DNA from 3 places in the Paenibacillus sp. LPE1-1-1.1 genome. Region 2 is predicted to be linked to each of the others. Evidence: riboswitches for the same ligand, from Rfam matches in the RefSeq annotation. Region 2 holds a riboswitch; each other region holds the start of a gene.
The links. Region 2 has a riboswitch for cyclic di-GMP ahead of MRBLPE1_RS27005 (LPXTG cell wall anchor domain-containing protein). Riboswitches for the same ligand answer to the same signal wherever they lie in the genome.
Positions count from the first base shown of each region.

Region 1 (10,570 bases), on a different contig from region 2:
TCGGTACGGGCGGCACGATTTCTGGTACGGGCGAAGTGCTTAAGAAAAACTTTGACGGAATTAAAATTTACGCGGTAGAGCCTGCTGCTTCCCCGATTCTATCCGGCGGTAAACCAGGCGCTCACAAAATTCAAGGTATCGGCGCTAACTTCGTACCTGAAATTTTGAACCGTGAAATTTATGACGCTGTAATTACAATCGAGAATGAAGATGCGTTTGAATACGCTCGTCGCGCAGCGAAAGAAGAAGGTATCCTTTGCGGTATTTCTTCGGGCGCAGCAATTTACGCGGCACTGCAAGTTGCTAAAGAGCTTGGCGCAGGCAAACGTGTGGTTGCGATCGTTCCAAGCAACGGCGAACGTTACCTTTCCACGCCATTGTTCAACTTCGAAAACTAATTTTTATTCCCTATAGCAGACAGCCTTTCATTCCCCGGAATGGAAGGCTTTCTTTTTACCTTGCTATTCTGTATACTGAGCAAAATAAGTCAAGTTATCGGGGGTCGAAGGTGATGGTCACCGCTATGGAGCAATGGACTCGGTGGCACGCCGAACGGAAGTTTACAACGCTGCCGCTAGTTAAGGAACTGCCTTTCCAGCTGGAAAACAGGGCAGGTGTCGCATCATGGGAAGAGGTGTGGCAGGATGCTTCGCCTTATGCTTTTGTACTGGAGAGCGGCAAGGACGGGCGTTATACGTATTTGGGCTTGCACCCTGACGCGATCATACGGGGCAAGGGTTTATCTGCCGAATCGGTAGCGTTTCATTCGTTAGAGGAGCAAAGCAAGTGTCATTGGGACGGAAAACCTCTTGAAGTAGTGAGGGAATGGATGAGCGGCCTGCTCGGACCAAGGGCTACGGATGGACCGAAATGGATTGGCGGCTGCGTCGGTTTTTGGGGCTACGACATTATTCGTTCTATTGAACGCTTGCCGGAGGTAGCCTTGGATGATCGGAGCATGCCGGATTATTTGTTTATGCAAATAAACGAGCTTTGGATCATTGATCATGTGGAGGATAAGGTGTATTGTTCCGTCCATACAAGGATCGAGCCCGGTGCCGATGATGAAGCGCTGCGTGATGCTTATGAACGTGCCTTATCGAAAGCCGAAGGGATGACCGATTATTGGTTAACCTGGTTTGATGAAGAACAAGCGAAGAAAAAAGCAGCTTCGCTTCGGGCGAAGCGGCAGCTTTTACTTGAGGATGACCAGCTGCAAATGGATGTCGATTCCCTCTCTGGCATCACTTCTCCTTTTTCGAAGGAAGCCTATATGGAGGCGGTTCGCCGCATACAGCGGTATATTGAGCAAGGCGATGTCTTTCAAGTGAATCTTTCCGTAAGGCAAAGCAAGGAAGTGAAAGCCTCGCCCGAAGAGCTGTATGAATGGCTGAGACTGGTAAACCCTTCGCCTTACATGGGCTTTCTGCGCTGTCCTGATTTCCAGCTCGTATCTGCCTCGCCTGAGCTTTTGGTTGAGCTTCAAGAGAGCAAGCTTGCAACAAGGCCAATCGCCGGCACGCGGAGGCGCGGACGCACTGAAGAGGAAGACCTGCGGCTGGCTGACGAGCTTCTCTCGAACGAGAAGGAGCGAGCAGAGCATATTATGCTTGTGGATTTGGAAAGAAATGATCTGGGACGCATTTCTGCTTATGGCACGGTAAAGGTCGAAGAGCTTATGGTCATTGAACAATATTCGCATGTCATGCATCTTGTTTCGCAGGTGGAAGGCCAATTGGCCGGCGGCAAGGATGCTTATGATGTTATTTCGGCCACTTTCCCGGGCGGGACGATAACCGGCGCGCCAAAAATCCGTACGATGGAGATCATTGAAGAGCTTGAGCCGACAAGGCGCGGTCCTTATACAGGCTCCCTCGGATGGATTGACTACAATGGGGATATGGAATTTAATATTATTATTAGAACTATGGCGCTGCGGGATGGGATTGTTCATATTCAAGCAGGAGCGGGTATCGTTATCGATTCCGATCCGGAGCGGGAGTACAAAGAATCTTTAAACAAGGCAAAGGCGTTATGGAAGGCCATTCAGTACAGCGAGCGGTTTGCTGCGCATGACCGGGCGGCAGAGCCGGATAAAGGGGGAGCCTTAACATGATACTGGTAATCGATAACTATGATTCTTTTACGTACAATTTAGTGCAGTATTTGGGTGAGCTTGGCGAAGAAATTACGGTAAAACGCAATGATGAAATCGATTTGGCGGGGATTGAAGCGCTGGCACCCGACCATATCTTGATATCGCCAGGTCCTTGCTCTCCGAATGAAGCAGGCATCAGCCTATCGTTGATTGAACATTTTAAAGGGAAAATTCCGATTTTTGGCGTTTGCCTGGGCCATCAATCGATTGGACAGGCTTTCGGAGGCGAGGTTGTGCGCGCGGAGAAGCTGATGCACGGCAAAACATCCGAGATCCATCACGATGAAAAATCGATATTCGCGGGCATGCCTACTCCGTTTACTGCTACGCGCTACCATTCGCTTATCGTGCGCCGTGAGACATTGCCGGATTGCTTGGAAATTACCGCAGAAACAGACGAAGGTGAAATTATGGGCCTGCGTCATAAGGAATACCCGATTGAAGGCGTGCAATTCCACCCTGAATCGATAATAACGGAGCATGGCCTCACGATGCTTCGTAATTTCTTGCAAAACCGGACGGGCGCAGTGCGATGAAAATCGGACTGAATGGCTCCGTTTTGGAAGCGAGCGAAGCCGTGATCTCAGTTTATGATCACGGTTTTTTGTACGGCATGGGCTTATTCGAGACATTTCGCACCTATAAAGGGACACCTTATTTATTGGAACGGCATTTGAGCCGTTTGCTCGCGGGCTGTGAGCAGCTTGGTATCCGGTATCGGCCGGATGCCGAACAGGTTACAGAGTGGGTGAAAGCTTTGCTTGCGGCGAACGGGCTTGAGGATGGTTATGTTCGCCTGACCGTTAGTGCGGGGGAAGCGGAGCTTGGCCTTCCAACCGGCGACTATGAGAAGCCGAATGTGTTGATGCTTGTAAAAGCTTTGCCTCCCGTCAATGATGCGGTTCATATGCGCGGACGGGAGCTGCGGCTTATGCAGACGCGGCGAAACACGCCGGAGGGCGATGTCCGCTACAAGTCTCTCCATTATATGAACAATATTATTGCGAAGCGGGAATTGCTGGCTAGCGAAGCATCTGCAGGAGCCGAGGGACTGATGCTCAGCCATGAAGGCTGGTTGGCGGAGGGAATCGTCAGCAATTTATTTTTTGCGAAGGATAACGTGATTTTTACGCCGGCTATTTCCACGGGCATCCTGCCGGGCATTACGCGTGAGCAGGTGTTGAGGCTTGCACAAAAAGAAGGCTGCCGTACGGAAGAAGGGCTTTACAGCTGGGAGATGCTGCAGGAGGCCGATGAGATTTGGCTGACCAATTCGATTCAGGAGCTTGTTCCCGTCACGAAATTATCGGATGCCAGTGGAAAAAGCAGGGTCGTCAGTGACGGTACAGCAGGGGCTTTGACCAGACAGCTACTAGCGGTATACCGGCTAACTACGGGCGTTGAATAGGATTGGCAGCTAGTTGACTGCGCCATTCAAAGAAGAAAACAGTGAAGAACGGAGGCTGCAAATTGAATCAAAGACCAGATTTTTATAAGAGGACATATGAATTCGGAAGCGGAACGAAGCTGGAATTGGGTGACCGTACGCTTATTATGGGTATTTTGAACGCTACGCCGGATTCTTTCTCGGACGGGGGGCGCTATACGAACGTAGAGGCTGCCGTTGCACACGCCATATCCATGGTGGAGGACGGCGCTGACATTCTTGATATCGGCGGTGAATCGACACGTCCCGGCTTTGAACCGGTAAGCGCAGAGGAAGAGCTGCGGCGCATCCTTCCCGTCATTCGCGCGGTGCGCCAGGCGCTGCCGCATATCCCGCTCTCCATTGATACGTACAAAGCGGAGACAGCCCGCCAAGCCTTAGAGGCAGGCGCCCATATCATCAATGACATCTGGGGTCTTAAGGGCGATCCCAATATGGCTGCGGTTGTCGCTGAGTATAGATGTCCGGTTATTATCAACCACAACCGTCATGCAAGGGACTACAATGACCTTGTCCCGGATGTGCTTGCTGATCTGCAAGGCAGCGTCAGTTTGGCGCATGCCGCTGGAATCGAAGAGGACCAGATATGGCTTGATCCGGGCATCGGTTTTGCCAAAACCCATGAAGACAATTTAGAAATGCTTGGTCGGCTGTCTGAGCTGTCGGCGCTCGGTTATCCGGTGCTGCTTGGGACTTCGCGCAAAAGGTTCATTAAGCAGACGCTGAATCTGCCAGTAGACGAGCTTGTTGAGGGGACGGCAGCGACCGTTGTTCTCGGAATCGCTTATGGCTGCCAGGTGATGCGCGTGCATGATGTGAAGGCAATCAAACGCGCCGCGCTTATGGCGGACGCGATCGTATATCGCAGCTAAGCGGAAGCTGCAGCGTTTAAGAGCGGCTTTTTTATCATTAGAATAACTGCATCGCAAGGGGGAGTGACGATCATGGATAAAATGTTTATAAAAGGAATGAAGTTTTACGGTTATCACGGCGTTTTTCCCGAAGAGAACAAGCTCGGCCAAAAATATTACGTGGATATCGAGCTAGATATGGATTTAGAACAGGCCGCGGTAACGGATGATTTGAACAGGACGGTCAATTATGTTGAAATACACGCTCTTGCAAAAACGATTGTAGAGGGCCCGCCATATAAGCTTATTGAAGCTTTAACGGGTCACATTGCAACACGGGTACTGGAAGTTTATACTATGGTAAATGAAGTGACGGTTCGAGTAACCAAGCCGAACCCGCCGTTTGATATTCATTTTGACGGAGTAACGGTGGAGCTGCGCAGAAAGCGGGACGCTGATGGACGAACAATACCCGCTTAATGGGGCAGAGGCTTATATAGCATTAGGTTCCAACATGGGAAATCGTGAACAACTGCTGCTTGCAGCGATTGGACTGCTGGACGCACATCCGGAAATAGCGATAAGCAAGGTATCCGGCATGTATGAGACGGACCCGGTAGGCTATACGGATCAACCGCCGTTTCTCAATATGGCGCTCGCTTTGCGAACGACGCTTTCCCCATTAATACTACTGAGGCAGCTTCTGGAATTTGAGCAGCAATTAGGAAGAGTTCGACAAATACGTTGGGGACCTAGAACCATTGACCTTGATCTTCTCCTATACGATAATGTCAGAATGGATCAAGAGGAACTAACCTTGCCGCATCCGCGCATGATGGAGCGGGCGTTTGTGCTTGTGCCGCTGCATGATGTTCTGGATCAATCGCATCGGCTGCAGGCAGAAGTAAGCGCAGAGTCAAAGGCGGCGCTTCTGGATGGAAAGGAAGGCATTACGTTATGGAAAACAATCAATTGGCGCAGCGCGTCAGAGCCTTTCGAAAGCTGAAGGGCTATACTCAGCAGGAGCTGGCCAAGGAACTTGGTGTATCGGTAGCTGTTCTCGGTTCATTGGAACGCGGAACAAGGAAGACAGATCCGAAGCTGCTAAGTCATATAGCCAAAACGCTAGGAATCAGTTACGAGGAATTAATGTCTGATTCACGTGAATAACGATGCATATCTTATGGGGGCAAGGAGCGACATGCTGAAAATCGGAGACATCGAGATGAAGAACAGAGTGGTGCTAGCGCCGATGGCAGGCGTGTGCAACCCTGCTTTTCGATTGATAGCCAAAGAGTTTGGAACAGGTCTTGTATGTGCGGAGATGGTGAGCGACAAGGCGATTTTACACGGGAACAAAAGAACGCTCGAAATGCTGTTTGTCGATGAGCGCGAGAAGCCGCTCAGCCTGCAAATATTCGGCGGTGACCGCGAGTCGCTTGTAGAAGCGGCAAAGGTCGTAGACAAGCAGACCAACGCGGATATTATCGATATCAACATGGGTTGTCCGGTACCGAAGGTAACGAAATGCGATGCGGGTGCCCGCTGGCTGCTCGATCCCAATAAGATTTATGAGATGGTCTCGTCCGTTGTGGATGCGGTCCAGAAGCCGGTGACGGTAAAAATGCGCATTGGGTGGGACGACCAGCATATTTACGCGGTTGAGAATGCCCGTGCCGTTGAACGCGCCGGCGGGAAAGCCGTAAGCGTACACGGACGCACACGCGAGCAATTGTATACAGGCAAGGCCAATTGGGACATCATAAAAGATGTCAAAGAAGCGGTATCCATTCCTGTAATAGGCAATGGGGACGTTTTCTCGCCAGAGGATGCCAAACGCCTTCTGGATCACACGGGCTGCGACGGCGTGATGATCGGACGCGGCGCGTTAGGAAACCCTTGGATGCTTTACCGGACCATTCAATATTTGACGAATGGTGAGCTGCTTAGCGATCCGACGCCGCGTGAGAAATTGGAAGTAGCTATTTTGCATCTCGATCGTTTAGTGGCATTGAAGAACGAGGCGGTTGCGGTACGCGAGATGCGCAAGCACCTAGCATGGTACCTGAAGGGACTTCCAGGCGGCGCTCGCGTAAAAGATGTCATTATGGAAGAAACCGGCCGTGACCCGATGGTAGCAATCTTGGAAAACTATGTACGGTCTCTTGAAGAGGATGCGGAATTCCAATCCGCTTAAACTGCAGGCGGAACATCAGGCGCTGCGGAAGAGGTCGCCTACTAAAATACACATAGACCGGTTATAAGCATGATCCTGAATCGGTCGTTAATGACACCATTCGACAAAAGCCGCTATCCAGCGGCTTCTGTTACATTTTCAAAAAATGAAACGGTTTCAATGGGTCGTTTGGCTTTGATTGACATTCATGGTACCTTTGCAATATAATCGTGCAATATAAATAACGAACGCATCAAGAGCGCTTCAAACAACAGTAGGTATGAGGATTAAGAAGCGTAATATATTAGGTATCAGTGAATTCATACAAGGTATGAAAAATTAGTCACATGACAGGAGAATCGGAAAGATGAACGATAAGCAAATCATTCTGACTCAAGAAGGGCTGCGCAAGCTCGAAGATGAATTAGAGAACTTGAAATCGGTCAAGCGTCGTGAAGTTGCTGAACGTATTAAAGTAGCCATCGGCTATGGTGATATAAGTGAAAACTCGGAGTACGAGGATGCGAAGAACGAGCAAGCATTTATCGAAGGCCGCGTGCTTACCCTTGAGAAAATGCTGCGCAACGCGCGTATTATAAATAATGATGATATTGATATTGATACCGTTAGCATCGGTTCTATTGTTACGGTTGAAGATATGGAATACGGCGATACGATGGAGTACTCTATTGTCGGTACAGCTGAAGCCGATCCTTTGCAAAACAAGATCTCAAACGAGAGCCCGGTTGGCAAAGCGATTTTGGGCAAGAAAAAAGGAACGGTTGTCGAAGTCAACGTACCTGTCGGCATCATTCAATACAAAATTCTCGATATCAAAAAATAAGGTTTGCAATGCGCGGATCAAAAAGCTTCCTTGTGGGAAGCTTTTTGAACGTTTAAAATATAAGAACGTATATTTCATAGGAATACAGGGCTTATATTTTATCGGAAAACGAGTTTTTATCGCAACAATCCGGCCACAGCCGCTTACGCTTGCCGAACGATCAAGGAGATGAAAGTAGTGGAACATGAAAACAATGAGCAGGAGCTAAGTGAACTCTTGCAAATTCGCAGAGACAAACTAGACGAGCTTAGAGGACTAGGCGTGGACCCTTTCGGACGCAAGTTCGAACGCACGCATAACGCCAAAGAAATTGTACAGGCTCATGAAGGGCACAGCAAAGAAGAGCTGGAAGGCCAAGCTGTTACCGTACGTATTGCAGGACGCATTATGCAAAAACGCGGAATGGGCAAAGCCGGATTTGCTACGATCCAGGATTTGAGCGGCAGGATTCAAATTTATGTTCGCAAGGATACCGTCGAAGAGCATAAATTTGCCGCATTCGATTTACTGGATATTGGCGATATCATTGGCGTGCAAGGCGTCGTTTTCAAAACGAACACGGGCGAAGTCTCGGTCAAAGCGCATGATATTGAAGTGTTGACGAAGTCGCTGCTTCCTTTGCCTGATAAATATCATGGGCTGAAGGATGTTGAGCTTCGTTACCGCCAGCGTTATGTTGACCTTATCGTGAATCCGGATGTACAGCAAACCTTCATTACCCGTTCCAAAATCATTCAATCCATGCGCCGCTATTTGGATTCCCGCGGTTATCTGGAGGTAGAAACGCCTACTTTGCATTCTATTGCAGGCGGTGCGGCAGCCAGACCGTTCGAAACGCATCATAACGCGCTCGACATGCAGCTTTACATGCGTATTGCTATCGAGCTGCATCTGAAGCGTCTAATTGTAGGCGGTTTGGAGAAGGTATATGAAATTGGACGCGTGTATCGGAATGAAGGAATTTCGACACGGCACAATCCAGAGTTCACCATGATTGAACTGTATGAGGCTTATGCCGACTACAAGGATATTATGGCGCTAACCGAAAACGTCATTGCACATATCGCGCAAGAAGTACTCGGCACAACGAAAATCACTTATCAAGGCCAAGAGATTGATTTAACTCCGCAGTGGCGCCGTGTTTCGATGGTCGAGCTGGTTAAAGAAACGACTGGCGTTGATTTTGGGATCGAGATGAGTGACGAAGAAGCACAGCGTCTGGCGAAGGAGCATAAGGTCCCGGTTGATCCGCATATGACTTTTGGTCATATTCTTAATGCCTTTTTCGAACAATTTTGCGAGCACACGCTTATCCAGCCGACTTTCGTGACCGGACATCCCGTTGCGATTTCTCCTCTTGCGAAAAAGAGCGAGACGGATCCGCGGTTTACAGATCGTTTCGAGCTATTTATTGTGGCGCGCGAGCATGCCAACGCCTTTACGGAGCTTAACGATCCGATCGACCAACGTGAGCGGTTCGAATCGCAGCTGGTTGAACGTGAGCATGGCAACGATGAAGCGCATGAGATGGATGAAGACTTTATCCGCGCTCTTGAATACGGCATGCCGCCAACAGGCGGGCTTGGAATCGGTATCGACCGGTTGATCATGCTGCTTACGGATGCGCCATCCATTCGCGACGTGCTATTGTTCCCTCATATGAGAGATCAACGTTCCGCCGAATAAAAATGAAATAATAGAACCGCACGGCAGTCAGCTGCCGGCGGTTCTTTTTGTATTTAGAGGAGAGCGCTGCCGCAGCAAATCTGAAAAACTACCAAAATATGATAATATTTTAAGTACTCGTATTGATTTGATAGATTCATATGGTATATTAGAACTAATATTAGTGTTAATGAAGCTTCACACGATAATGGCAAACCTATCGAAAGGTAGGGACGCAAAGCTATAGGGCCTTCCTGAAGATGGCAGCCAGCTACCGAAAGGAGTTTTTTTCATGCGTAAATTTATTTGCATAATCGCGGCATTTGTACTTATCGCGTCGATAAATGCCACCACAGCACAGGCAAGTGAAGCAGCGGCTTCAGACTGGCTGGATACGTCTCATCTTAGTAACGGTGTTATTGCTATCGATTACCCCGTTAATGCCAAAGTGAAAACAAAACTTATGGTTGCTAAGGGCCAAACGAACTATACCTATAACCTGACCTCCGGTAAAACATCAGAGCAATTCCCTCTGCAGCTCGGAAACGGACAATATACGATTTCGGTTTTAGAGAATACATCAGGCAGCAAATACAAGCTGGTCAGAAAACAAACGGTTACGCTTAGTTTGAAGGACAGCAAGGTATTATACTTGAACTCCATTCAAAATATCAGTTGGACAAATACAAGCAGCGCGATTGTGAAAGCAAAAGAGCTTGCGAAAAATAAAAAGACAGATATGGAGAAAGTAAAAGCTATCTACGATTTTATTATCACGAACATTAATTACGATCATCAACTGGCGGCTAATCTTTCGGTGGATTACCTTCCGAACATCGATCGCACCTTAAAATCAAAAAAAGATATTTGCTACGGTTATGCAGCTTTGTTTGCAGGGATGCTTCGCGGCTTGGATATTCCAACGAAGCTGATGATGGGAAAATCGACATATGTAGATGTTTACCACGCATGGAATGAAGTCTACTTAGGCGGCAAGTGGGTTACGATAGATACAACAGTAGATGCGGGTTTGAAGAAGGGCAATAAAAAATTCGAATTGATTAAAGATGCTGCAAAATATACGGCCTCAAAACAATACTAATAAAAGTAAACGAATAACGAGCATGCGCATAGGCGCATCGCTCGTTTTTTTATTTCTTTCTTCATTATATAGACGATTAGTTTTTCGCGAGCTAAGCATGAAACGAGGGGATTCGAGGACGTAAATCTTTTTATTACTTTTTTAAAAAAAGTTCTTGCATTGTTATAGGCGAACGTGATATATTATCTAGGTCGCCAACGAGACATACGGCTGACACGAAAGAAAAGATTGCTCTTTGAAAACTGAACAACGAGTAATAACTGCCCTTACGATCCTAACGGATCGTTAGAAAAGCGATAAAAAAGTAATGAGCATTTCAAACACCAA
Region 1 covers NZ_JBEGHY010000048.1:23-10,592, reverse strand. The annotation lists gene cysK (cysteine synthase A) at 1-398, shown strand, start outside; gene MRBLPE1_RS32765 (anthranilate synthase component I family protein) at 524-2,116, shown strand; gene pabA (aminodeoxychorismate/anthranilate synthase component II) at 2,113-2,694, shown strand; gene pabC (aminodeoxychorismate lyase) at 2,691-3,566, shown strand; gene folP (dihydropteroate synthase) at 3,629-4,477, shown strand; gene folB (dihydroneopterin aldolase) at 4,550-4,936, shown strand; gene folK (2-amino-4-hydroxy-6-hydroxymethyldihydropteridine diphosphokinase) at 4,914-5,462, shown strand; gene MRBLPE1_RS32735 (helix-turn-helix domain-containing protein) at 5,414-5,626, shown strand; gene dusB (tRNA dihydrouridine synthase DusB) at 5,658-6,653, shown strand; gene greA (transcription elongation factor GreA) at 7,000-7,476, shown strand; gene lysS (lysine--tRNA ligase) at 7,654-9,162, shown strand; cyclic di-GMP riboswitch class I at 9,342-9,420, shown strand; gene MRBLPE1_RS32715 (transglutaminase-like domain-containing protein) at 9,434-10,243, shown strand.
Region 1: it holds a riboswitch for cyclic di-GMP, as region 2 does, so the genes downstream of both, MRBLPE1_RS32715 (transglutaminase-like domain-containing protein) here and MRBLPE1_RS27005 (LPXTG cell wall anchor domain-containing protein) in region 2, are expected to answer to the same signal.

Region 2 (10,570 bases):
AGCATATTTCACTCGTTATTCAAGACAACGGCGTTGGTTTTCACAGCGAACTCATTGAACAGGATGCTAGTCGAAACGCACATTTTGGATTGGTGGGGATGAGAGAACGCATTGAACTGATAGAGGGAAGGATGGATATAGACTCAAATCCCGGTAGAGGGACGAAAATTATGATAGATATACCTACTACTGCCGAATCTAGAAAGGAGTAAGATGATGATGATCCAGAAACCTGCAAGCAATGTGAGTACAATCAAAATTTTACTTGCGGATGACCACCAGCTGTTTCGTGAAGGTCTTAAGCGGATTCTGAATATGGAAGACGATCTTGAAGTCATTGGCGAATGCGGAGACGGCATTCAAGTGTTGGAATTTTGCAATCATACGATTCCAGAGATCGTTCTGATGGATATCAATATGCCAATCGAGAACGGCGTTGTCACGACAGAACGTTTGAAAAGTATGTTTCCTGACGTAAAGGTTATCATTCTTTCTATCCATGATGATGAGAGCTATGTGTTTGAAACGCTTCGAAAAGGGGCAACGGGCTATTTGTTGAAAGATATGGAGGCTGAATCGCTGATTAACGCTATTCGCTCCGTCGTTCAAGGCCATGCCTATATCCATCCTAAAGTAACGGGCAAGCTGATCAACCAGCTTCGCCGCATGACTTATTTAGACGAGATGGGAATCGTTTCAGGCGCAGCAGCTGCCCAAGAGCCGGGAGTGAAATTCGTAGCAGGCGATGAGAGCCCGTTAACGCGCCGTGAGGCAGAGGTTCTTCGACTAATGGCCGAAGGCAAGAGCAATAAGCTAATCGGAGAATTCTTGTTTATCAGCGAAAAAACGGTTAAAAACCATGTGAGCAGCATTTTGCAAAAGATGGAAGTAGACGACCGTACGCAAGCCGTTATTCAATCGATTAAATATGGCTGGGTGACTTTGTAACAGTCAATGTATTCGTTATTACACGCATTACAAAATCCCGTATCCTCCGATACGGGATTTTTTGTGTCCGCTCGTTAACGAAATATGATAAAACACTCCGAAGCTGCCTGTAAAGCAGCGCCGGAGTGCGAGGAAAAGAGCTTTTATTTTCTTTGTTGTTTTTGCTTACGAAGCGAGATAAAACCGGCTGTTAGCGCAAAAGCGCCGATTAAATAATAAGGAGCCGGGCTGGAATCGCCTGTCTTCGGAAGAGTAGCAAGCGGAACTTGTTCATCCTGGGAATCAATGACGGTATCCACTTCGGAATCGACTTCCTGCTCTCCCCCTATACCGCCGATTGGCGGTTCCTCATCGTCGATATCGATAATGGTTGTTACTTCGGGCGTTGGCGTCACGCTCGGCGTGATCTCAGGTGTAGCAGGCGTCGTTGGCGTCACGGTCGGCGTGGTCACAGGTGTAGTAGGCGTCGTCGGCGTTACGTTAGGCGTAGTTTCAGGTGTAGATGTAGGTGTAGATGTAGGCGTAGACGATGGTGTGGTTTCAGGTGTAGAAGTAGGTGTAGACGATGGTGTGGTTTCAGGTGTAGAAGTAGGTGTAGACGATGGTGTGGTTTCAGGTGTAGAAGTGGGCGTAGACGATGGTGTGGTTTCAGGTGTAGAAGTAGGCGTAGGCGATGGTGTGGTTTCAGGTGTAGAAGTAGGCGTAGACGTTGGCGTAGTTTCAGGTGTAGAAGTAGGCGTAGGCGATGGTGTGGTTTCAGGTGTAGATGTAGGCGTCGGTGTAGGCTCCGTGCATGTGTTTTGCAGCTTCAGCTTCCATGCTTTAATTTTGTCGCCATGAGCGCCCACGCCAAGCTGGGTTTGCAGCACACCGCTATAAATATCCAGCTGGTAAGGAAGACATACCGGAATGTTGATGGTAATGGAATAACTGCCAGCCGTAGGATATACAATGGATTGCCCTTCATAATGCACTTGTTTGTTGTATGGTATTGTCGTATCGCCTGGACCAGGCGTCCAATCGGCAGGTCCTGCATAAGAGGAGAAACTTACTCTTACGCAATCCTGTGTTGTCTCAAAGGTTGCCGTCGCCGTGCCATTGCCGTTGTCTACGATATTGGTTTGGTTTGCTAAGATATGATCCCTATTGGATGAGTAGTCCGGGCAGGCGTTCTCGACTAAGGGGCTGGTTAAGGCCGCGTCTCCATTGCTCTGGCCTTCAGCCATGACAAGGGAACCAAGTGACAAAGAAAAAATCAAGATCAATGCCAAGCTTAATGAAATTTGCTTTTTAAAATAACGCATCATTCACTCTCCTCTTAGATAGGTAGTGGGGTTCTAAGAGGGCCGGTTACACTACTGGCTCCATATAATCCAAGTGTCCACATGCAGATTATACTTCATCGCTTCCCTAGCTATTCTGAAATTGTGTAATCCACCGCTTCCTTTCTATACACATGCATAGTTATATATGCAAGGATACGTATTAAAATGATAACATATATTGTAAATTGCTCAAGGGTGTTTCTTTGTCGGAATTTGACTATTAAGTATCGGTAGTTAGGCCTATATTCGATGCCGAACACAATTTTTTGCCTTGTCCCGCTTTGGCGGAACCAGTGGGCTCTTCCTAGCATATAGTGTCACAAAGAGGAGGTGGCCGCCATGTTTGAGCTTCTACTTTTGGTTATTGGCTGTTATGCCTTGGCTGCATTGTCGGTGCATCTGGCTTACCGGATCTGGCGAAGAAGGCAGCAATCCAGCAAGCATTACGTGCTTGTTGCGGGCGATCGGCAAAAAAATATGGAATGGTATGTGCGCTCGTTGTTTTATTTTTCGCGGCGGATGGGCAAGGATGTCCGGCTGACGATTGTCGACCGCGGGGTGACGGATGAAACGCTTGCTATCGTGGAGCGATTAGCGAGAGACGGCAAGGAAGTCAGGGTGCACACCAAAGGAACGGCACCCAATACTGAAAACGACGATAGTAAGCGTTCACAAGCGAAGGGTGTGGACGGGACTCAGCTGCTGTGGCTGCTTCAGGCAGAAGGAGTCGTTTCGAACGCAGACCATGCGGTGCTGATTGATTTGCAAAACCCGTCGGATTTGTCGAAAATGCCATTTTAGTATATACTTTGCCGTAATTGGATATTCCGAGTGAAGCACACTCAATGACGCATTCTGCGTGGTTGGGTGTGCTTTTTTTTGTTCATACAAAAGAATAAACGTTTTGCTTAAAAATGAATCAGCTTCGGATGATGAAAAAAATAGAGGGGGGAAGAAGGATGAAGGCTCAGGTATATGTTGTACGAGTACTCGGATTCTGGCAGGCACGCGCGACTATTCAAGCAGCAGTGGATAAGCACTTTTGGATGAACGGCGATTTCGGAGAAGCGGGCTTTCTGAATGCGGAATCTGCGGATACAGGCTGGCTGCTGAACGAAGCGCTTCCGCTTGGCGATGCTTGCCTTACGGTAGAGCTTTGGGAAGCGGCGATGGGGCGAAAACGCGGGAAAAAAGTACGTGTCGAACGATACATAAACGATGAGGAAAAACCAGACAGCGGGCTTGAGGCATTGGAGGTGCTTGCCGCATGTGCGAATGAGGCAAAGCGTATTGCGCAAAATGAAGCAAGGACAACGGGTTCCGGCCCATGGTGGCGGCTGGGAAGCAGGAAGGAACGGCAAACTTCGCGGAGGATAGAGGGATTGATGCGCTTGGCCGAGCCGTGGGTGAGGACTAAGGGGCGGGTTGAACGAGCTGCGGAGCTGGGAGAAATCGCGGAAGGGGCGCAGCGTGCCGCGGATATGCTGCAGGGACGTGCGCTATTGCGAAGCGAGGCGCACGCCCTGCTCTTCGGCGCAGGCATGCCCGGCGCCGGGGCTGGCTGGAGCGAAATGCTGCAGCTTGCCGCGCTGCTCGGGCGGGTGCGCCTGAGCGGATCGATCGCCGCCGGAGACGGCGGGCGGGCGGACGCACGGGGGCGCCGGGAGCGGGAGCGCAGCTGTCTGCGCTGCGGGAGCGGCGAGGCGTTTATGCACCGCACGGCATGCGCTGCGTGCGGGCGGCTCTGCGCCTACTGCACGGCGTGCATTGGAATGGGGCGGAGCCGGGAATGCGAGCTGCTTGTTACAGGGCAGCGTTCTGGTCTCGCCGGCGCAGGAGCGGGAGCGGCGAAGGGGGTTGTTTTGCCTGCCGGCGAGCTGCGGCTTGAAAGGTGGCAGCTTAGTCCTGCCCAGACGGCAGCCGCGGCAAAAGCGCTGCGGTTTCTGGAGGAGCCGCATACGGAGCAAATACGCCTGACAAAGGGCAAGACCGGAGGGGCGAGAGAGTTTCTCCTATGGGCGGTTACGGGAGCAGGCAAGACGGAAATGATTTTTCCGCTGGTGGAATCCGTTCTGCTGCGGGGCGGAAAAGCACTCATTGCCACGCCGCGGCGCGATGTCGTCATCGAGCTTGACCCACGGATCCGCAAAGCGTTTCCGGGAGCTTCTGTCGTTACTTTATACGGAGGGAGCGAGCAGCGCTGGGAGAACGGCGACATCACGCTGGCTACCACGCATCAGCTGCTGCGCTTCTATCAAGGCTTTGATCTCGTTGTGGTTGATGAGCTTGATGCGTTTCCTTTCGCTGGCGATCCGCTGCTTCATTTCGCCGCCGACAAAAGCTGTGCGCCGGGCGCAGCTCGCCTGTTATTGTCAGCTACGCCGCCAAGCGATCTGCAGCGGGCGGCCAAACGCGGCCGGCTTCCGCATGCAAGGGTGCCCGTGCGCTATCACCGTCATCCGCTTCCGGTTCCGAGGCTTATTCAAACGCCGGCGGTGAAGCAAATGCTGCAGCAGCGGAAGCTGCCTTCAAAGTTGCTGGCGGCCATGAGAGCCTCGCTTGATCGCGGCGCCCAGCTGTTTGTGTTCGTGCAGCAGATTGCGTTCACGGAGCCCATGGCAGCCCTGCTCCGCATCGCTCTATCTCATGCAGCTGTTGCTGCAACCTCCTCGCAGGATGCGGAACGATCGGACAAGGTACAGCGTTTTCGAGCGAGGGAGATACGGGTGCTTGTCACGACCACCATTTTGGAGAGAGGGGTGACGATCCCGAAAAGCGATGTTTACATCCTGGATGCGGATGGACGGCTCTTCGACGAGGCCTCACTGGTGCAGATGGCAGGAAGGGCGGGCAGATCGGCGGAGGATCCGTTCGGTCAGGTCTATTTCTGCAGCCGGGAACGCAATCGGGCGCAGCTGCAAGCCGTCCATCACATCCAAACCATGAACCACATGGCTCGCAAGCAGGGCTACCTGCTCCCCGCCACCGAAGGAGGCTCGCCCCTATGACCGTCTCGCCCCAAGAATGGCTCCGGCGGCTGCAATCCGCCTTCGCCGGAGCCGCGCAGCTGCTCACGCCGCGGACTGCCGCATGCCTGCTATGCGGCAAACCGCAAACCGGCGCCCGCAGCGCGGACAGCCGAAGCCCCGCGAAGCTGACGCCCCAGCTTCGGCAATCCCTTTGCGGAGCGTGCCTCTCCGCAATACCATGGCTTACCCGCATCGCCTGTTCCGGATGCGGGCGCGGCATCGCCTGCGAGGACTGCATACGCAGTCCTCATCGCGCATTTGTATGCAACCGCAGCGCGGTTCACTATAATCAAACGATGCGGGCGATGCTCGCTTTGTACAAATACCGCGGCAACGAGCAGCTTGCGCCATTGCTCGGCGACATGTTGTTCCCCGCTTTCGAGGCATTGACAGCGGAAGTTGTTCAGCGGACTAACGTGCCTGGCAACCGGGATTCCAGCTCGAAAATAACGATGGCTGATTACTGGGATGCCGTAACCTATGTGCCTGTCAGCGCGGAACGCGAGGCGGATCGGGGGTTCAATCAGGCGGAGCAGCTCGCAGGCCGGATAGCGCAGTGCTACCGTTTGCCGGTCAGGCAACTGCTCGTCCGTTCCCGGCATTCCGAGAAACAAAGCTTTAAAACACGCTCCGAGCGGTTTCGAGATACGAGGACTCTTTTTGACGTTAACGCCAGTGAGCTCCGGCGGCTCTATGCCGCCCATACGGTTAACGCTGCCGGTAAAGCAAAGCCAAAACGCGAGAGCGTTCGTATTCTTTTGATCGACGATATCTATACGACCGGCAGCACGGCGGAAGCCTGCTCGCAAGTCTTGCAGAAGCATGCGGAGCGTCCGCTAGAGATCTACCTTTTAACTTGGGCCCGCTCTTAATCTCTTCGCTGCCCGAAGGCATGCAAATAGATTCATAGTGAAAAAGTTAACGCTTTCGATTAGAATGAAAGGAATAGATGAACCGTTTACACAAAAAAAGGAGGGCTCAGAGCGATGAACTTGGATAATTGTCCTCGCTGCGGTAAGCTTTTTGCCAAAAACTTTCGAGACGTATGCCAGACGTGCATGCGAGATATTGATAAAGAATACGAACTTTGCGCAAACTATTTGCGTGAATTCAAGGGCTCGATTATTACAGAGGTAGCAGATGCTACAGGCGTTTCGATCAAGCAAATTACGAAATTCATACGCGAGGGCCGCATCTCCATCATGAATGCTCCAAATATGTCCTACCCTTGTGAATCCTGCGGCACGCTTATTCGCGAGTCTCATCTTTGCGACACCTGCCGTCAACGGATTGAGAAGGACAAGAAGCAGATGTTCCAGGATATGGCGAAGAAGGAAGAAGCGAAACGCGCCTATAATCCAACTGGCGTTTACAAAGGATTAGACAGATACAAAGATAAATGAGTTTTTTCTAATATTTTCTTGACTATAAAATTTCACTTGACTGAAGCCGATAATACTTGTAAAGGTAATCGGCTTTTTTAGTTCCAGTAGATAATGAGGTGGATAAAATGAAAATAAACGAGACGAATCGAATCGGTGCGGTTAATCCCTATCAGAAGCAAAAGGATGCGCGGGTAGCCGGGGCAGAAAAGGCAAAGCAGAAGGACGAGGTCCAGATTTCTGCGGCTGCCAAGGAGCTGCTGACGACAAGCAAGGCAAGCGGAGCGGACAGAACAAAACACATCGAAGAGCTTAAGAACGCGGTTGCATCGGGCACATATCACGTGGAAGCGGGCAAGATCGCTGAGAAGCTGCTTCCTTACCTAAAGGAGTAGTGCTCTAAATGAATGAGTATATCGAGCAAATTCTTGTGATATTGCAAGAAGTACTAGACGAGCATCGGCAGTTGATTGAATACGGAAATGCGAAAACAACAGCGATTACCGTCAACAATGTGGAGACGCTGTCCTACATTTCTAACAAAGAGAAGAAAAGTCTTCAGCGCATATTGGAGCTGGAGCAGCAGCGGATCTTCTTGATCGGAAAATATATGCTGGATCAGAAGCTGACGGCTCATCGCTCGTTCAAAATGGAGAAGCTGATTCAAGCTGTATACCATGCGAATGAAAAGCAGCAGCTTCAAGCCTTATGGCTGGAGCTGTCGGCGGCGCTAAAGAAGCTTCAGGACATCAACGAATTCAATCAGCAGCTCGTCAGAATGAATCTGGAGCATTTGCATTTCACGCAGGATTTGCTGCTCGGACCGACGGAGGAAGAAGCGACCTACCATCGCGCTGTTCAAGGTATGGCATACAATCGTAATGGCCGCTTTAATATGAGAACGTAAGAAGAGAGGACAACAGACGATGGCATCGACTTTTCATGGCTTAGAGACGGCAAGGCGGAGTTTGTTTACGACGCAATCGGCTTTAAATACGACCGGACATAACATTGCGAATGCCAATACGGTAGGCTACTCTCGCCAAATTGTGAATATGACGGCCTCCAGGCCGATAGACGCGGTAGGCTTCTCCAAATCTACTGCAGCCGGCCAGCTCGGAACGGGCGTTGAAGCAAGCTCCATCACACGGGTAAGAGAAAAGTTCCTAGATAATCAATTTCGTAATGAAAATAAATCATACGGTAATTTTTCTGTCCAACTAGATACTCTTGAAAAGTTGGAGGGAATCGTAAATGAGCCAAGCGATACGGGTTTAAGGACGGTTATCTCGAACTTTTGGAACTCTTGGTCTGACTTAAGCAAAAACCCTGAAAACGCCGACGGACGGAAAGTTGTAATGGAACAAACGTTGGCGATGGTTGATGCATTTAACTATACGGCAAGACAGTTAGGCGATTTAAAGACGGACTTAACAGAGAATGTTGAAACCAATATAAATACTTTGAATTCCATTACAACAAGCATAGCGCAGCTAAACGGAGAGATTCGACGAATCGAAGGTTTAGGCGATAACGCGAATGATTTGCGAGATCAACGGGATTTGCTCACGGATCAGCTTTCGGGATTAGTCAATATCCGTGTAGAAGACCAAGCCAACGGCTATAGAATCACAATGGGCGGTACCGAGCTTGTCCAAGGAACCGCGACAACTGCATTAGATATGACGGCAATCAATCAAGCGGTTACTTCCGGGGATCTCAATAGCGGCACTATATACGGTACCATTCATTCGAGAGACCAATTCGTCGAGGGCTACATTGGCGAGCTGAATAAGCTCGTAGAAACGATGGCCAATGGCGAGTTTGAAGTCACGCTTCCCAAGGGCTCTGTTTTACCGGAAGGCACGGTGTTGAATAATGTCACTTATACAGGAACGAGCCGTACGCTGGCGGAAGATACGACGGTTTCGGTAAAAGGTCTGAATGGTTTGCATCAGCTTGGTTATTCATTGGCAGGAGAAGATGCAGGCGTGCCGTTTTTTACAGATAGCGCGGGCGGAATTACCGGTTTGACTGCAGGGAGTATTACTCTCAACCCGGCTATTATTGCAAATAGTAATTTGATCGCATCTTCGATGCGAGTGGTTACGAATGCAGACGGTTCGGAGTCCGTGATTAGCGGAAATAACTCCTTGGCGGTGCTTTTTTCGCAAATGAGAGATACCCGCTTTGATTTTGATGCAGGCATGGGAGAGAACAAAAATACGGCGGATGCTTATTTCCGTTCTGTCGTAGGACAAATCGGTGTTCAAGCTGCCGAAGCTACGAGAATGCAATCCAATCAGCAAATTATCGTCGAGCAAGTAGAATCACGCAGACAATCGGTAAGCGGGGTTTCGCTTGATGAGGAAATGTCGAATATGATTAAGTATCAGCATGCTTATAACGCAGCGGCGCGGAATATGACGATGATTGATGAAATTTTAGATAAAGTCATTAACGGAATGGGCCGGGTAGGCCTTTAATCATTAACAACTTGGAGGTGATATGTTATGTCGCTGCGCGTTACACAATCAATGATGAATTCACAGCTATTGCGTAATGTATCCAACAATATGGGCCGGATGAATAACCTGCAAAACCAGCTCTCGACGGGTATGAAAATCAATAAGCCCTCCGATGATCCAGTAGGCATTACGTTCTCTTTGCGTTACCGCAGCGAGATCGATTCCAACGATCAATACACGGAAAACGTAGACTCTGCGTTATCGATGCTTCAATATACGGATACGACAATCGGCCAAGCCGGAGATATCGTGCAGCGCTTTCGGGAATTGCTGGTTCTGGGCTCTAACGGTACGAATGAGCAAACCAGCTTGAATTCCATTAAAACCGAGGTATCACAGTTATACAATCAGATGATTGAGATCGGCAACAGCCAGTTTAACGGCAAGCAGGTTTTTAACGGTGAGATGACGGGAACTAAACCCTATTCAGCGATGACGCTTGAAGAAGCAGTAGATCCGCTTGCCGATCCTCCCCAGTTGAAAGCCTACAACAATGCTTCGGATACAGGCGCAATCAAGTTTGAATTGGCACCGGGAATGACGCTTGCTACAAATATAACGGGGAATGAAGTATTCGGAGATCCCGTTTCATCGAATTCGGATACGGGCAGCGATAATGTATTCCAGCTTCTGCACCGTGCTTATGATATGTTAGCAACCGCAGATCAGGAAGGCCTTACTAAGCTCATTGGACAAGTTGATACAAGAATGAATACGATGTTAACCAAACGCGCTGAAATCGGCGCAAGGATAAATCGTGTTGAAATTATTGAAAACAGACTAAAGGATGCAGACATCAACTTGCAGACTGTAAAGTCAAAGGTAGAGGATGCGGATATCGCCGAGGTCATTACTAACCTAAAGGCGGAGGAAAACGTGTATCAAGCTTCGTTATCCGTCGGAGCGCAGCTCATCCGTCCAAGTCTGGTTGACTTCTTAAGATAAGGATGTGCTTAAATGCAAATTCCTCAAATCCAAATTCGTCAAACGCCAGCAATATTGTCAATTGACGCTGACAACGGTATGCAGTCATTGGAGCAACCTCAAGCTACTGTGGAGATGGAACAGGTTCGGCCGGAACAACATTTTACGACTACTAGAAGCCGACTTGAAATCAATCAGGACCGTGCTTGGGATGCTTTAGGGCTTGGCGGGAATTTGGAAACGATGAGCAAAATATATTCTATGGCATCGGACATGGCTCTTCGGGGACTTGCTCGCATTGTAGAGCAAGGAAATCGAATGGCAGACATTCATTTGGGTGGAAACCCGATCGCGGAGATGGCTCGAGATTGGCAGCGTACATTCCCAGAATTTGATTTCAGTGGAGAAGCTTCTTACGATAACGTTGATGTTTC
Region 2 covers NZ_JBEGHY010000044.1:48,393-58,962, reverse strand. The annotation lists gene MRBLPE1_RS27015 (sensor histidine kinase) at 1-212, shown strand, start outside; gene MRBLPE1_RS27010 (response regulator transcription factor) at 220-948, shown strand; gene MRBLPE1_RS27005 (LPXTG cell wall anchor domain-containing protein) at 1,092-2,252, opposite strand; cyclic di-GMP riboswitch class II at 2,284-2,367, opposite strand; gene MRBLPE1_RS27000 (hypothetical protein) at 2,613-3,074, shown strand; gene MRBLPE1_RS26995 (DEAD/DEAH box helicase) at 3,233-5,281, shown strand; gene MRBLPE1_RS26990 (ComF family protein) at 5,278-6,174, shown strand; gene MRBLPE1_RS26985 (TIGR03826 family flagellar region protein) at 6,289-6,705, shown strand; gene flgM (flagellar biosynthesis anti-sigma factor FlgM) at 6,813-7,079, shown strand; gene MRBLPE1_RS26975 (flagellar protein FlgN) at 7,088-7,591, shown strand; gene flgK (flagellar hook-associated protein FlgK) at 7,611-9,170, shown strand; gene flgL (flagellar hook-associated protein FlgL) at 9,198-10,157, shown strand; gene MRBLPE1_RS26960 (DUF6470 family protein) at 10,170-10,570, shown strand, end outside.

Region 3 (10,570 bases), on a different contig from region 2:
CAAAATCCGAAAACATGGGATGAGTTCAAGCAGCTGCTTGCGGATATTAAGGCGGATGGAATCGCTCCGATTACCTTCCCAGGCATGCATCCGAACTATGTCGATTGGGCTTTCGGAGCAGCGAAATTATTTGAGCTTGCCGACATGAGCGGTCACGCAGACCAGTATATTGAGAACTACAAAACTTTTACGCTCCCGCAGTATAAGAGCACAGAGGTTGTTGAACACTGGAATCGCCTTTTTGAACTGGGACAACTAGGGTATTTTGCTGAAGGCTTGCCAGCTTTGTCTCATACGCAATCTCAAATGCAGGTTATTCAAAAAGAAGCAGCAATGGTATCAACAGGAAGCCACGTTGAGAATGAAATGAAGGAAGCGACACCGGCAGACTTTGACTGGGGCTTTATGATTGTTCCTTTCAGAGAGAGCACAGATCAGACGCTTTGGGTAAGAAGCGGAACGACAAACTTCAATTACATTTGGGCAAACAAGCCTGAGCTGAACAAGAAATGGGCAAAGGAATTTATCGTTGAGCTGATGACGTTGGACAATCAGCAATATATCGCTGAGAAAGCGGGCGCTTTACCTATGCGCAGTGACCTGACAGTAGATGCTGCTAGAACGGTTAACCTGTCCAGCTCGGCACAAGCTGTTCTGAAATACATCACAGAAAACAATGCACGAGCTTATAAAGCAAGCAGGTCTGTTAGTATTTCCGATCCAAACTTTGCTCAAGCGACGAAACTAATGGATGAAAATACAATCAAGTTCGTCCTGGGTCAGCAAGATCCGATGCCAATTTTGGAAGAAGCAGAAAAACTGCTGACGAAGGCTCTAGAAGCGCAGAAATAAACAGTTTTGCTGCGAGCGAGCGGGGAGGCTTCCTCTCCGCTTGCTTTTTTAAAATAATAACGGCACCAGCCGCTTAAGTTTGTAGAATAGGAGCTGTCCTCCCATGTCTGATACGACTGTAGTAAAGACACAGCGCACTTGGCTGCAAAGACTGGGTCTTGATAAAAAGAACACGCAAAAATGGATTTTTCTGTTCGTTGCCATTGTCCCCCCCTTCGGAGGGTACTTACTGTTCACGCTATTTCCGAATATACTATCACTTTATTATGCTTTTCTGGATTGGGATGGGTTTACAGAACCAAAGTTTGTAGGGTTCGATAACTTCGTTACCGCTTTCAATGACAAATATGTATGGCGTGCATTGGGACACAACGTTATATTTATGCTGGCTATCCCAACGTTTGTTGTGTTCATTTCACTGCTGCTTGGTTATTTAATTTCGAATAAAAACTATCGTGAAAATAAATTTTTGAAAGTGCTATTTTTCTTTCCTAACGTGCTCTCTACGGTTGTTATCGCGCTCTTATGGGCGTTTATTTATGACGGCTCGTATGGCTTATTAAATGGAATCATTGAACTGTTTGGTTTCGACATGAAAAACTTTTATTGGCTTGGTGACGAACGGACTGCGATTTTAGCAGTAATTCCGCCCTGGGTATGGGGTGGGGTCGCTTTGTATGTGATCATCTTCGCTAACGCGATGCTGGCTATACCAAAATCATTATACGAGGCAGCCATTCTTGAAGGTGCGGATCATATGACTCGATTATTTAAAATTACGATGCCGCTTATTATGCCAATTGTTAAGGTTGCAGTGCTTTTCTTAGTCGTTGGAACCTTAAAGAGCTTCGAAAATATTCTCATCCTGACAAATGGCGGGCCGTACGGGTCCACCGATGTCATCGGTTTGTATATGTTTAATCTGGCCTTTGGGGAGGAGTATCGGAACTACGGCTATGCTTCCGCAATTGGTATGATTCTATTTGTTATATTAGTAACCGCAAAAGTCCTAACGGATAAGTTTCTGCCGAAAAAAGACGTAGAGTTTTAATTTTCATTTAAAGGGTTCGGAGGGATAGGGTTGAAAGAAAAGCATGCATTTATGGATGCCATCTGGCGCATTCTGTTATTCTTATGGGCGCTGACGATTCTCTTTCCGCTTGCTTGGGTCTTCTATGAGTCTCTGAAGAGCAATCCGGAATTTTTTCAGGACATCTGGGCGCTGCCAACGGAGTTGCAGTGGAAGAACTATACGAAGGCTTGGAACCAATACGGTTTTGGCCAGTCGCTTCTGAATACCCTTTATTATGTGGGTGGAAGCTTGGTACTCGGTATGTTCTTCACGACGCTCAATTCTTACGCGCTGACACGTATGGAGTTTAAGGGGAGAAAAGTAATTTGGGGCTTGATTATGCTATCCTTATTTCTTCCTGGTGTAAATGCTCTCGTTCCTCAGTACGTGGTTATGAGGGAACTGGAATTAACGAATAGCCTGACAGGCTTAATTTTATTGTCCAGCCTAGGGGAAAGCGTATTTTATCTCATGCTTCTGGGCGGTTTTATGAGCTCTCTGCCGAAGGAATTGGAAGAGAGCGCAACGATGGATGGTGCCACGCTGTTCCAAAGATTTTGGCGGGTTGTCGTTCCTCTATCAACGCCGGGTATTGTTACGGTTGCCGTATTTAAGTTTCTTGGATTCTACAATAACTTCTTGGGGCCTTTCATCTACTTAAGCGATCCTAAGAAGTATCCGATCGCGGTACAAATGTATTCTGCGAACAAGCAGATGGAGTATACCGCCGATTGGGTGACGCTGTTTGCGGGAGTAACAATTTCTATGATACCGTGCATTATCATCTACATTCTGTTCCAGAAGCTGTTGATGGAAGGCGCGACAATGGGCGCGGTGAAAGGCTGACATAAGTAAAGTCGAGAACCCATTCCGACGGCAGGAAGTGATTGATTAACGTATTATGGATGTAGGCGTTCGTATTTTTAGCGGAATGGGGCGGCTTCATGCACTTAGAATTGGAAGAGGGAACATGGACACTTTTTATCACTTGCATTACGATCATTTTTCTTTTAAACGCATATGCTTTAATAAGAATGTCGATTATTCATAAAACAAAAGCTTTTGTATGGTTAATCTTTTCCACTATCTTTCAAACTGGAGCATTAGTATTTGGGCAAACATTATTTCCGCAGGATAAAGAATTAGGAATTATGCTGTCAGAATAAAAAGTACATCTCAGGCACACAGAAAAGGCTCCGCTATGGCGGAGCCTTTTCTGTCAGACTTCGTTGACCTAAGTTTTTGGAATTTTCAGCACCGTGCCGGCTTTTACATCATCAATATTTACAATATGATTGTAACTCGCAATGAACTTCACATTTTTGTCGGAGCCGTAATAGATTTTGGAGATGCTGTAGAGCGTCTCGCCACTCTTTACGGTATGAACGGAAGTCTCGTAATCGGGTAAAGTTTTTACTGCGCCTTTTTCTTCATCCGGCTTATAATTTTTCAGGGACGGAATAAGGAGGTTGGTGCCTGCTTTCAAGCCTACATTTTTATCAAGCTTGTTTTCTTTCGCAATATAATTCACATATTCAGCAGATTTGTAAAACATTCTGGAAATCCCTGACAGAGTATCGCCTACTTGGATCAGATAGGTAGCAGGCAAATTAATTTTCGAATAGTCTTTGGTTCCCTGCTGGCTGCCACCTATCGAGCCGGCTGTTGATGACAATACTGGGATCTTAAGCGTATCACCGGCTTTCATATCATTAATAAACACGATATGGTTATACGCTGCAACCAGCGCATAGTGCTCCTTAGATTGATAGAACTTCTCGGATATCGATCTTAGCGTATCGCCTTTTTGGACAACATAGGTGGTTGGAAGCTTCACCGTTTTAGAAGGGGCTTCCGTTGATTTATTGCCATAATCCTTATTTTCTTGCGTTGGTTGTTCTGTCTGTGCAGGCTTAGGAGTCTCCGTCGGATTATCACCTTCTTTGACCGTTGCGTCGGATGCAGTAGGAGCAGGCTCTTCCGTCACATCTTTGTTTTCCTCTGTGGACTCTTGTTCCTCTCCACTGTCAAGGGTTCCGGCGGGGATGGGGTCATCTGCCAAGGGCTCGTTTCCGTTATTCCCATTACTAAGGGAATCCGAATCAGCAAGCGGAAGCGTAGAATCAACTTTATTCGTATATTTACCATACAATGCTCCGCAAATACCAACAAAAATAATGAATATCGCCAGATAGATGATGAGTTTTGTTTGCTTTAAAGATGACAGGCGGCCTTTGGAACGGTTGCTTCTGCGTGTGCTTCTCTTATTCAAAACGTAATCTTCTCCTTTGTTCCTCAACTTAATCCTATTCTATCGGACTTATTGAACCCTGTGGAATGGGCCTAAACAGCCAATTAAGTAGTACCCCAAATGCTCCGTATATAATGGTGCTGTAGTGGCCTGCTATTTTTATTAGGCTAACGGGCAGGATAGTTCCAATATGTGTTAAAATTAGGGAGGTTAATGAACTTCGGGCGACTTCTTTGATGAAAGGTAGGGGAACAAATCGGGGACAATCATTCATGTATATATCGAGCAAAAAACTTTTAAAAGTGATAATTCAACGATGAATGAATGGATTAGAGTAGATGAATGGATATATGACACTCCCTCTGAGGATGATAGTATCAGCTGCCAATTCAGCTGACGGGCAGTAGCGCTTAAAAACTAGTAAGGATTGCAAAAAAATATCAAATCATGGGGTGAGGTCAAGATAATGAAAATTGATATTGCCTTGTTAGTAATTGATGTTCAAAACGGCATGTTTCAGGATGAATACCCAGTATACGACGGCGATGGTTTACTTGAGCGCATAAGCGGACTTATCAAAAAAGCTAGATCATGTGATACTCCTGTTATATATGTTCAACATAATGAAGATGAAGGTTTGGTAACCAATAGTCCAGATTGGAACATACACCCCATGATAGCTCCCGTTGGCGGAGACACCATCATTCAAAAGCATACGCCCGACTCGTTCCATGATACTAATCTCCATTCGGAATTGGCAGCGCTCGGGATTAGAAAAGTTGTATTGGTTGGACTTCAAACAGATATGTGTATCGATGCAACATGCCGTCGAGCCAATGAATTAGGTTATCAAGTGACTGTGGTCAAAGACTGTCATAGTACCTGGAGTCAAGGTAATCAAAGCGCGGCACAAATTATAGAGCACTATAATGATCAATTTCGATCTTTCGCGGAAAATCTTGAATCGTCAAATATTGAATTCTGTTAGGTGTAAAAGAATGGATAAAAGCCCTCTCAGTGAGGGCTTTTATATTGAGGGCTGCAGGATAGCGGACAGTTGCTGCGGCAGCTGCTCCCTTTTTTTGTTTAGCTAACTGGCAGGATAACGCAATAAATGATTGCCGAACTGGGCATAATTACAAAATAATTGAGAGTTGCCTTGTTAATCAGGGCTTTTTTTTATGTCGTTAAACGGCATCAAAAAAAAGCCCTTGACTTGGAGTTCACTTCAACTGTTAAGCTTCGATAAGTTAAGGAGGCGATTGTTATGATGATTTCAGAAATATGCGAGAAATTTGGAATCTCACCTGATACCTTGCGTTATTATGAGCGAATAGGTCTTATTCCTCGTATAAATCGTAATAAAAGTGGGATAAGAGAGTATTCAGAACAGGACTGTAAATGGATTCAAGTCATAATTTATATGCGTAACGCAGGTATGTCCATAGAGTTGTTACTTGAGTACGTAGAAATGGTTCATCAAGGCGATGCGACTATTCAAACAAGAAAGGAACTATTAGTTCAACAACGAGACCAGTTGGTTCCAAAAATTGATAAACTACAGAAATCCCTGCAACTTTTGAACGGGAAAATTGATAGTTATGAACAATCTGTGGTACCGAATGAAAAAAACCTGAAAAGCACAGAAGACAGAGGAGATAAAACTTAACTTATGATAAAAAAAAATAATTTGCTTATATTTATTTTAGCTGTAGGCGTTTTCGGTATTCTAACTACCGAGATGGGCGTAATTGGGATACTACCTTCAATTGCTGAGCAATTTGATATCAGTGTATCCAAAGCAGGTCTGCTAGTGAGCCTCTTTGCACTTGCTGTTGCAATATCTGGTCCTATTATGCCGTTATTGTTTTCAAGAATAAACCGTAAGACGGTAATGCTGCTTGTACTTGGTATTTTCGTAGTAGGTAACATTGTTTCCATATTTGCACCAAACTTTACCGTTTTGCTAATTGCTCGTGTGATCCCAGCCTTTTTCCATCCCATTTATTGTTCATTGGCTTTGACAGTTGCTGCTACCTCTGTTAGAGCGGAAGAAGCTCCTAAGGCTGTTTCTAAAGTGATTTTAGGCGTAACCGCAGGTATGATACTTGGCGTACCCATCACTAATTATATTGCTAGTGGGGCTTCTATAGAAAAGGCCATGTTATTCTTTGCTATCGTTAATGCTATGGCATTCATAGCGACAATGATATTTGTGCCATCCATGCCTGTTAAAGAAAGGCTTTCTTATGGCTCCCAAATAAGCGTATTAAAAAAGCCGGTTCTTTGGTTAGCTATTGCTACTGTCGTATTTATTGGTTCTGCAACTGCGAGTATTAATACTTTCATCACAGAATATCTTGGGACCGTAACGAATATATCGGGGAAAACCTTAACTTTGGCATTATTTTTATTAGGTTTAGCAAGTCTGCTTGGAAATTTGGTAGGAGGAAGGTTACTTACCAAACATGCTATGAAGACTGCAATACTTTTCCCAATCGCATTAGGAATCGTTCTCCTATTGTCATTCCTTACAGGCATGTCCACTGGACCTATGTTGGTAACAATTATGTTATGGGGAATTTTATTTGCTATAGGAAATAATGTCGGTCAATATTGGATTACCTCCGCGGCGCCAGAAGCTCCTGATTTCGTTAATGGATTGTATCTATCATGCGGTAACTTAGGAATAACGATTGGAACCGCAGTAGGTGGATTATTTATATCAGGAATGGGTACGCAATACATCGTCTTCGGGGGAGTACTATTCTTGATATTAAGTTTAATATCTATTCTTCTAAGAAACTACATGTTTAGTCCTTCTACTCTGCTATCATCAAACTAATCAAATAACATGACCGGCGAAAGCATCGTCCGAATAAATGGGGAGTTTCCCTTTTTATCGGCACGATGCTTTTTTATTTCCGGCAAAAAGAGAAGATAAGAGATAGTAAAGGGATTTTATAAAAGAAAACGGTGTCATTTATAATAATAGGAGAATTGTGACAAAAAAAATAACTGTCGACATCATTCGTTAGTTCTTTAGACATATTTAACTAAAAAAACGTTGATTCTGGAAAAGCGAGATAGTAGAATGTTCCTATTAGATGTAAATGTTTTCTAATTAACCTGTAAATTTCTCCAAATTTAATATTGGCAAATCCATCGAAAGATGGTGGCGCAAAGCTATAGGGACTACTTCTTAAAAAGAAATGTCAGCCAGTTGCAATGTTATAAGCAAAGGGTATACCTATGAGAGTTTATAGGTGTGCCTTTTTTATTTAGAGAGAAAAATATCAATGGTGGAGTGAGGTAGTATGAGTATGAATCATCAAACTAATATTCGCAGCTTATTTCCAAGTGATGATGGCAATGTAGAGCAGCGTAACAAGTTTTTAGAATTAATTGGGCAGATCGTTAGCGGTGTCGATGAGCTAAAGGACCCAGAATCGGTTTTTTTGAAAGGGAATAAAGAGCGAGGACCGCTTTTTTATAAGGAGCTGGCGGATGCTAGCAGAATTCCACATAGCGGAAGCCCGTTGGATGAGGTTAATAAAGAGCTTCTATCCTTGCTTCACGCTCATCCCTATCACACCAAATACTTTTTAACCAACATTTTGCCTATGGCCAGCACCCCGGGAATACTCGGCATGCTTACGGCATTTATGGTGAATGGCAATAATTTATGGGATGTATATGGACCGGCTGGCGCCGAAGCCGAAGTTAAGGTCGTTGCAATGATGTCGGATCTTATCGGCTATCACACGGCAGTAAGCGGAGGATATACAACTTGGGGCGGCCAGGGCGCAATATTCACTGGATTGAGGCTGGCGATTAATAAAGCAAGCTCTTCTGCCGCAAAGACCGGAGTGCCCCAAAACTTATATGCGTTCTGCTCGGAGGCGGCACATTACAGCCTTTATAAGTCGATGGAAGCCACAGGGATTGGAAGCGATCACTTAATCAAAATCCGTACCCATGAAGATAGCTCCATGGATATCGAGGATTTGAAAGCGAAAATGGAACAGGTTATCGCAAAGGGCGGCATTCCGATATACGTGGTTGCCACTACGGGTACGACAGATGCAATGGGCATTGACAACCTTGATGAAGTATATCAAATGACAGAACGGTTAGCACGGGAGCACCGTATCCAACGGCCCCATATCCATGCCGACTCGGCTCTGGGCGGATTCTTCGCTTTCTTCAACAACTACGATTTTGCCAATAATCCTTTGAATATTGCGGACGAAGCGCTTGCAGCTCTAAAAGCCATTCAAGCAAAAATGAAACATTTGAACAAAGCAGATTCTCTTTGCTTCGATTTTCAGAAGTTGGGACAAACCCCTTATTCAACAAGCCTATTTTTAGTCAAAAATGCTTCTGATTTAAAGCTTCTGGATTTAGATCCAGACGAGACTCCATATGTCGGACACCGGGGATACGGGCAATATCATACGAGCTACACGTTAGAATGCTCAAGAATGGGAAGCTCCATTAGCATATACAGCGCTTTGCTGGCGTTTGGAATCGAGGGTTATCAAAAACTGCTAGCTCAATTTGTTGAAGTAAATGCCGCCTTCCGAAAAGCGCTGCAGAGGGAAATACCGGAAGCAATCATTGTTAATCCTCTAAATCCAGGCATCATCACATTGTTCCGCCTCTATACGGACGGGCAGAATGGTTATGCAAAAGAATATGCCGGAGCCAGCAGCTATGAGGAAGTAGACAAAGAAAACAAATTAAATGAAATTTTGTTTGAGATACTGGGAAGAGACCGGAGAGAAATGTTCTTTGGCGATACCAAAAAGCATCTTTACGTTCCTACAAGGGATAATAAGAGAATTGCGCTATATGCCAGCAAGCTGTTCGTAATTTCACCGTATACGCAAGTGTCCGATGTTGATGCAATCGTTCATTATTTAAAAGGCAAAATCGAAGAAACATATTCGGAATATAATCGAACAAATACAAGGGAGCTCACTCATGAAGAAGTCTATATTTAGTTTTAATTGGTATAAAGAACATCTAGCTGTAAAAATCGCGTTCAGCATTCTTCTCTTGCAAGTTATCACCTGTGTTGCTTTTGCCGTATCCGGCTATATGACCCAGCATAATCTTTCAGAGAAATTGCTGGAGCAATTCGATAATCGACTGAGTACGGATATACAAATTGCAAGCAATACCTTATCCGTTATCCCGGGTTCAGGGAAGCTGCTAGCAAGCACGGATGACCCAAATTATGCATTGATCAAAACAGAGTTAGAGAAACTGCAAGAGATACATAGCCTTGAGAATATTTACATTCTATCTAACACCGAGAATAACGAACGAATTCTTATCCTATCCGGTGTGCCGGATGATTTTGGAACGCCTTACCCGTTTACAGCTGAAATGAAAGAAGCAATCACATCGAATAGTCCTGTAATAAGTCCTATTTATAATGATGAGTACGGTACACATAAATCAATCTTCGTTCCACTGTCCGATGAGTCGGGTAAAGCATTTGGAATCCTTGGTATTGATTTAGATGCTTCCGTTGTGCCCAATACGACAACAAGCTCAAATCTGACTACCATCATTATTTCAATTATAGTGCTCGTAGTCGGAAGCATAATTGCAATCGTTATCGGTAGGGTAATTACGAATCCACTACGCAATTTAATGTTAGCAGCAGATAAGATTGCAGCCGGCGATATGAAAACGGCTATTGCAGTTCAGAGCAATGATGAAATCGGAAAATTAGCTATATCATTTGGATTAATGATTAATAGCCTTAAAAGTCTTATTCAACAGGTTGTTGCCTCTTCAAATCTTATTTCAGTAACAAGTCAACACTTAGAGCAAACTGTAAATGAGTCAACGAATAGTGCGCAACAGGTTGCTGATTCAACCAACCGGATGACAGAGGGAATTAATGAAATTGTTCTGAGCGTGACCGATAGTCAAACGAACATCAACCACATCGATTCTGAAATTAAAGATGTATCAGGCGGTATGAAGGATATTCAGAACATCGCTGCGGAAGTGCATAACCAGTCAGAACAAGGTCAGGACCTTGTTGAACGAACTCTTCAACAGATGTATGTAATCAAACAAGCAATGCTTCAATCTCAAGAAGCTGCTGCTGCACTAGAGGAACGATCTAACGAGATAAGTGAAATCATAAACATTATCTCTGAAATATCCAATCAAACGAATCTGCTCGCATTAAATGCTTCAATAGAAGCGGCTCGCGCAGGAGATGTGGGGAGAGGATTTGCAGTCGTTGCCGGTGAGGTTAAGAAATTAGCGACACAATCTGCCCAGGCAGCACTGTCTGTGACAGATCTTGTATCCAGTACGCAAGAAAATAGTTTGTTAGTGATGAAAAGTATTAACGATGGAAGTAAAGC
Region 3 covers NZ_JBEGHY010000012.1:183,604-194,173, forward strand. The annotation lists gene MRBLPE1_RS11540 (ABC transporter substrate-binding protein) at 1-852, shown strand, start outside; gene MRBLPE1_RS11545 (carbohydrate ABC transporter permease) at 956-1,903, shown strand; gene MRBLPE1_RS11550 (carbohydrate ABC transporter permease) at 1,934-2,770, shown strand; gene MRBLPE1_RS11555 (hypothetical protein) at 2,869-3,090, shown strand; gene MRBLPE1_RS11560 (LysM peptidoglycan-binding domain-containing protein) at 3,159-4,196, opposite strand; gene MRBLPE1_RS11565 (cysteine hydrolase family protein) at 4,642-5,163, shown strand; gene MRBLPE1_RS11570 (MerR family transcriptional regulator) at 5,443-5,844, shown strand; gene MRBLPE1_RS11575 (MFS transporter) at 5,848-7,020, shown strand; cyclic di-GMP riboswitch class I at 7,321-7,406, shown strand; gene MRBLPE1_RS11580 (pyridoxal phosphate-dependent decarboxylase family protein) at 7,493-9,181, shown strand; gene MRBLPE1_RS11585 (methyl-accepting chemotaxis protein) at 9,162-10,570, shown strand, end outside.
Region 3: it holds a riboswitch for cyclic di-GMP, as region 2 does, so the genes downstream of both, MRBLPE1_RS11580 (pyridoxal phosphate-dependent decarboxylase family protein) here and MRBLPE1_RS27005 (LPXTG cell wall anchor domain-containing protein) in region 2, are expected to answer to the same signal.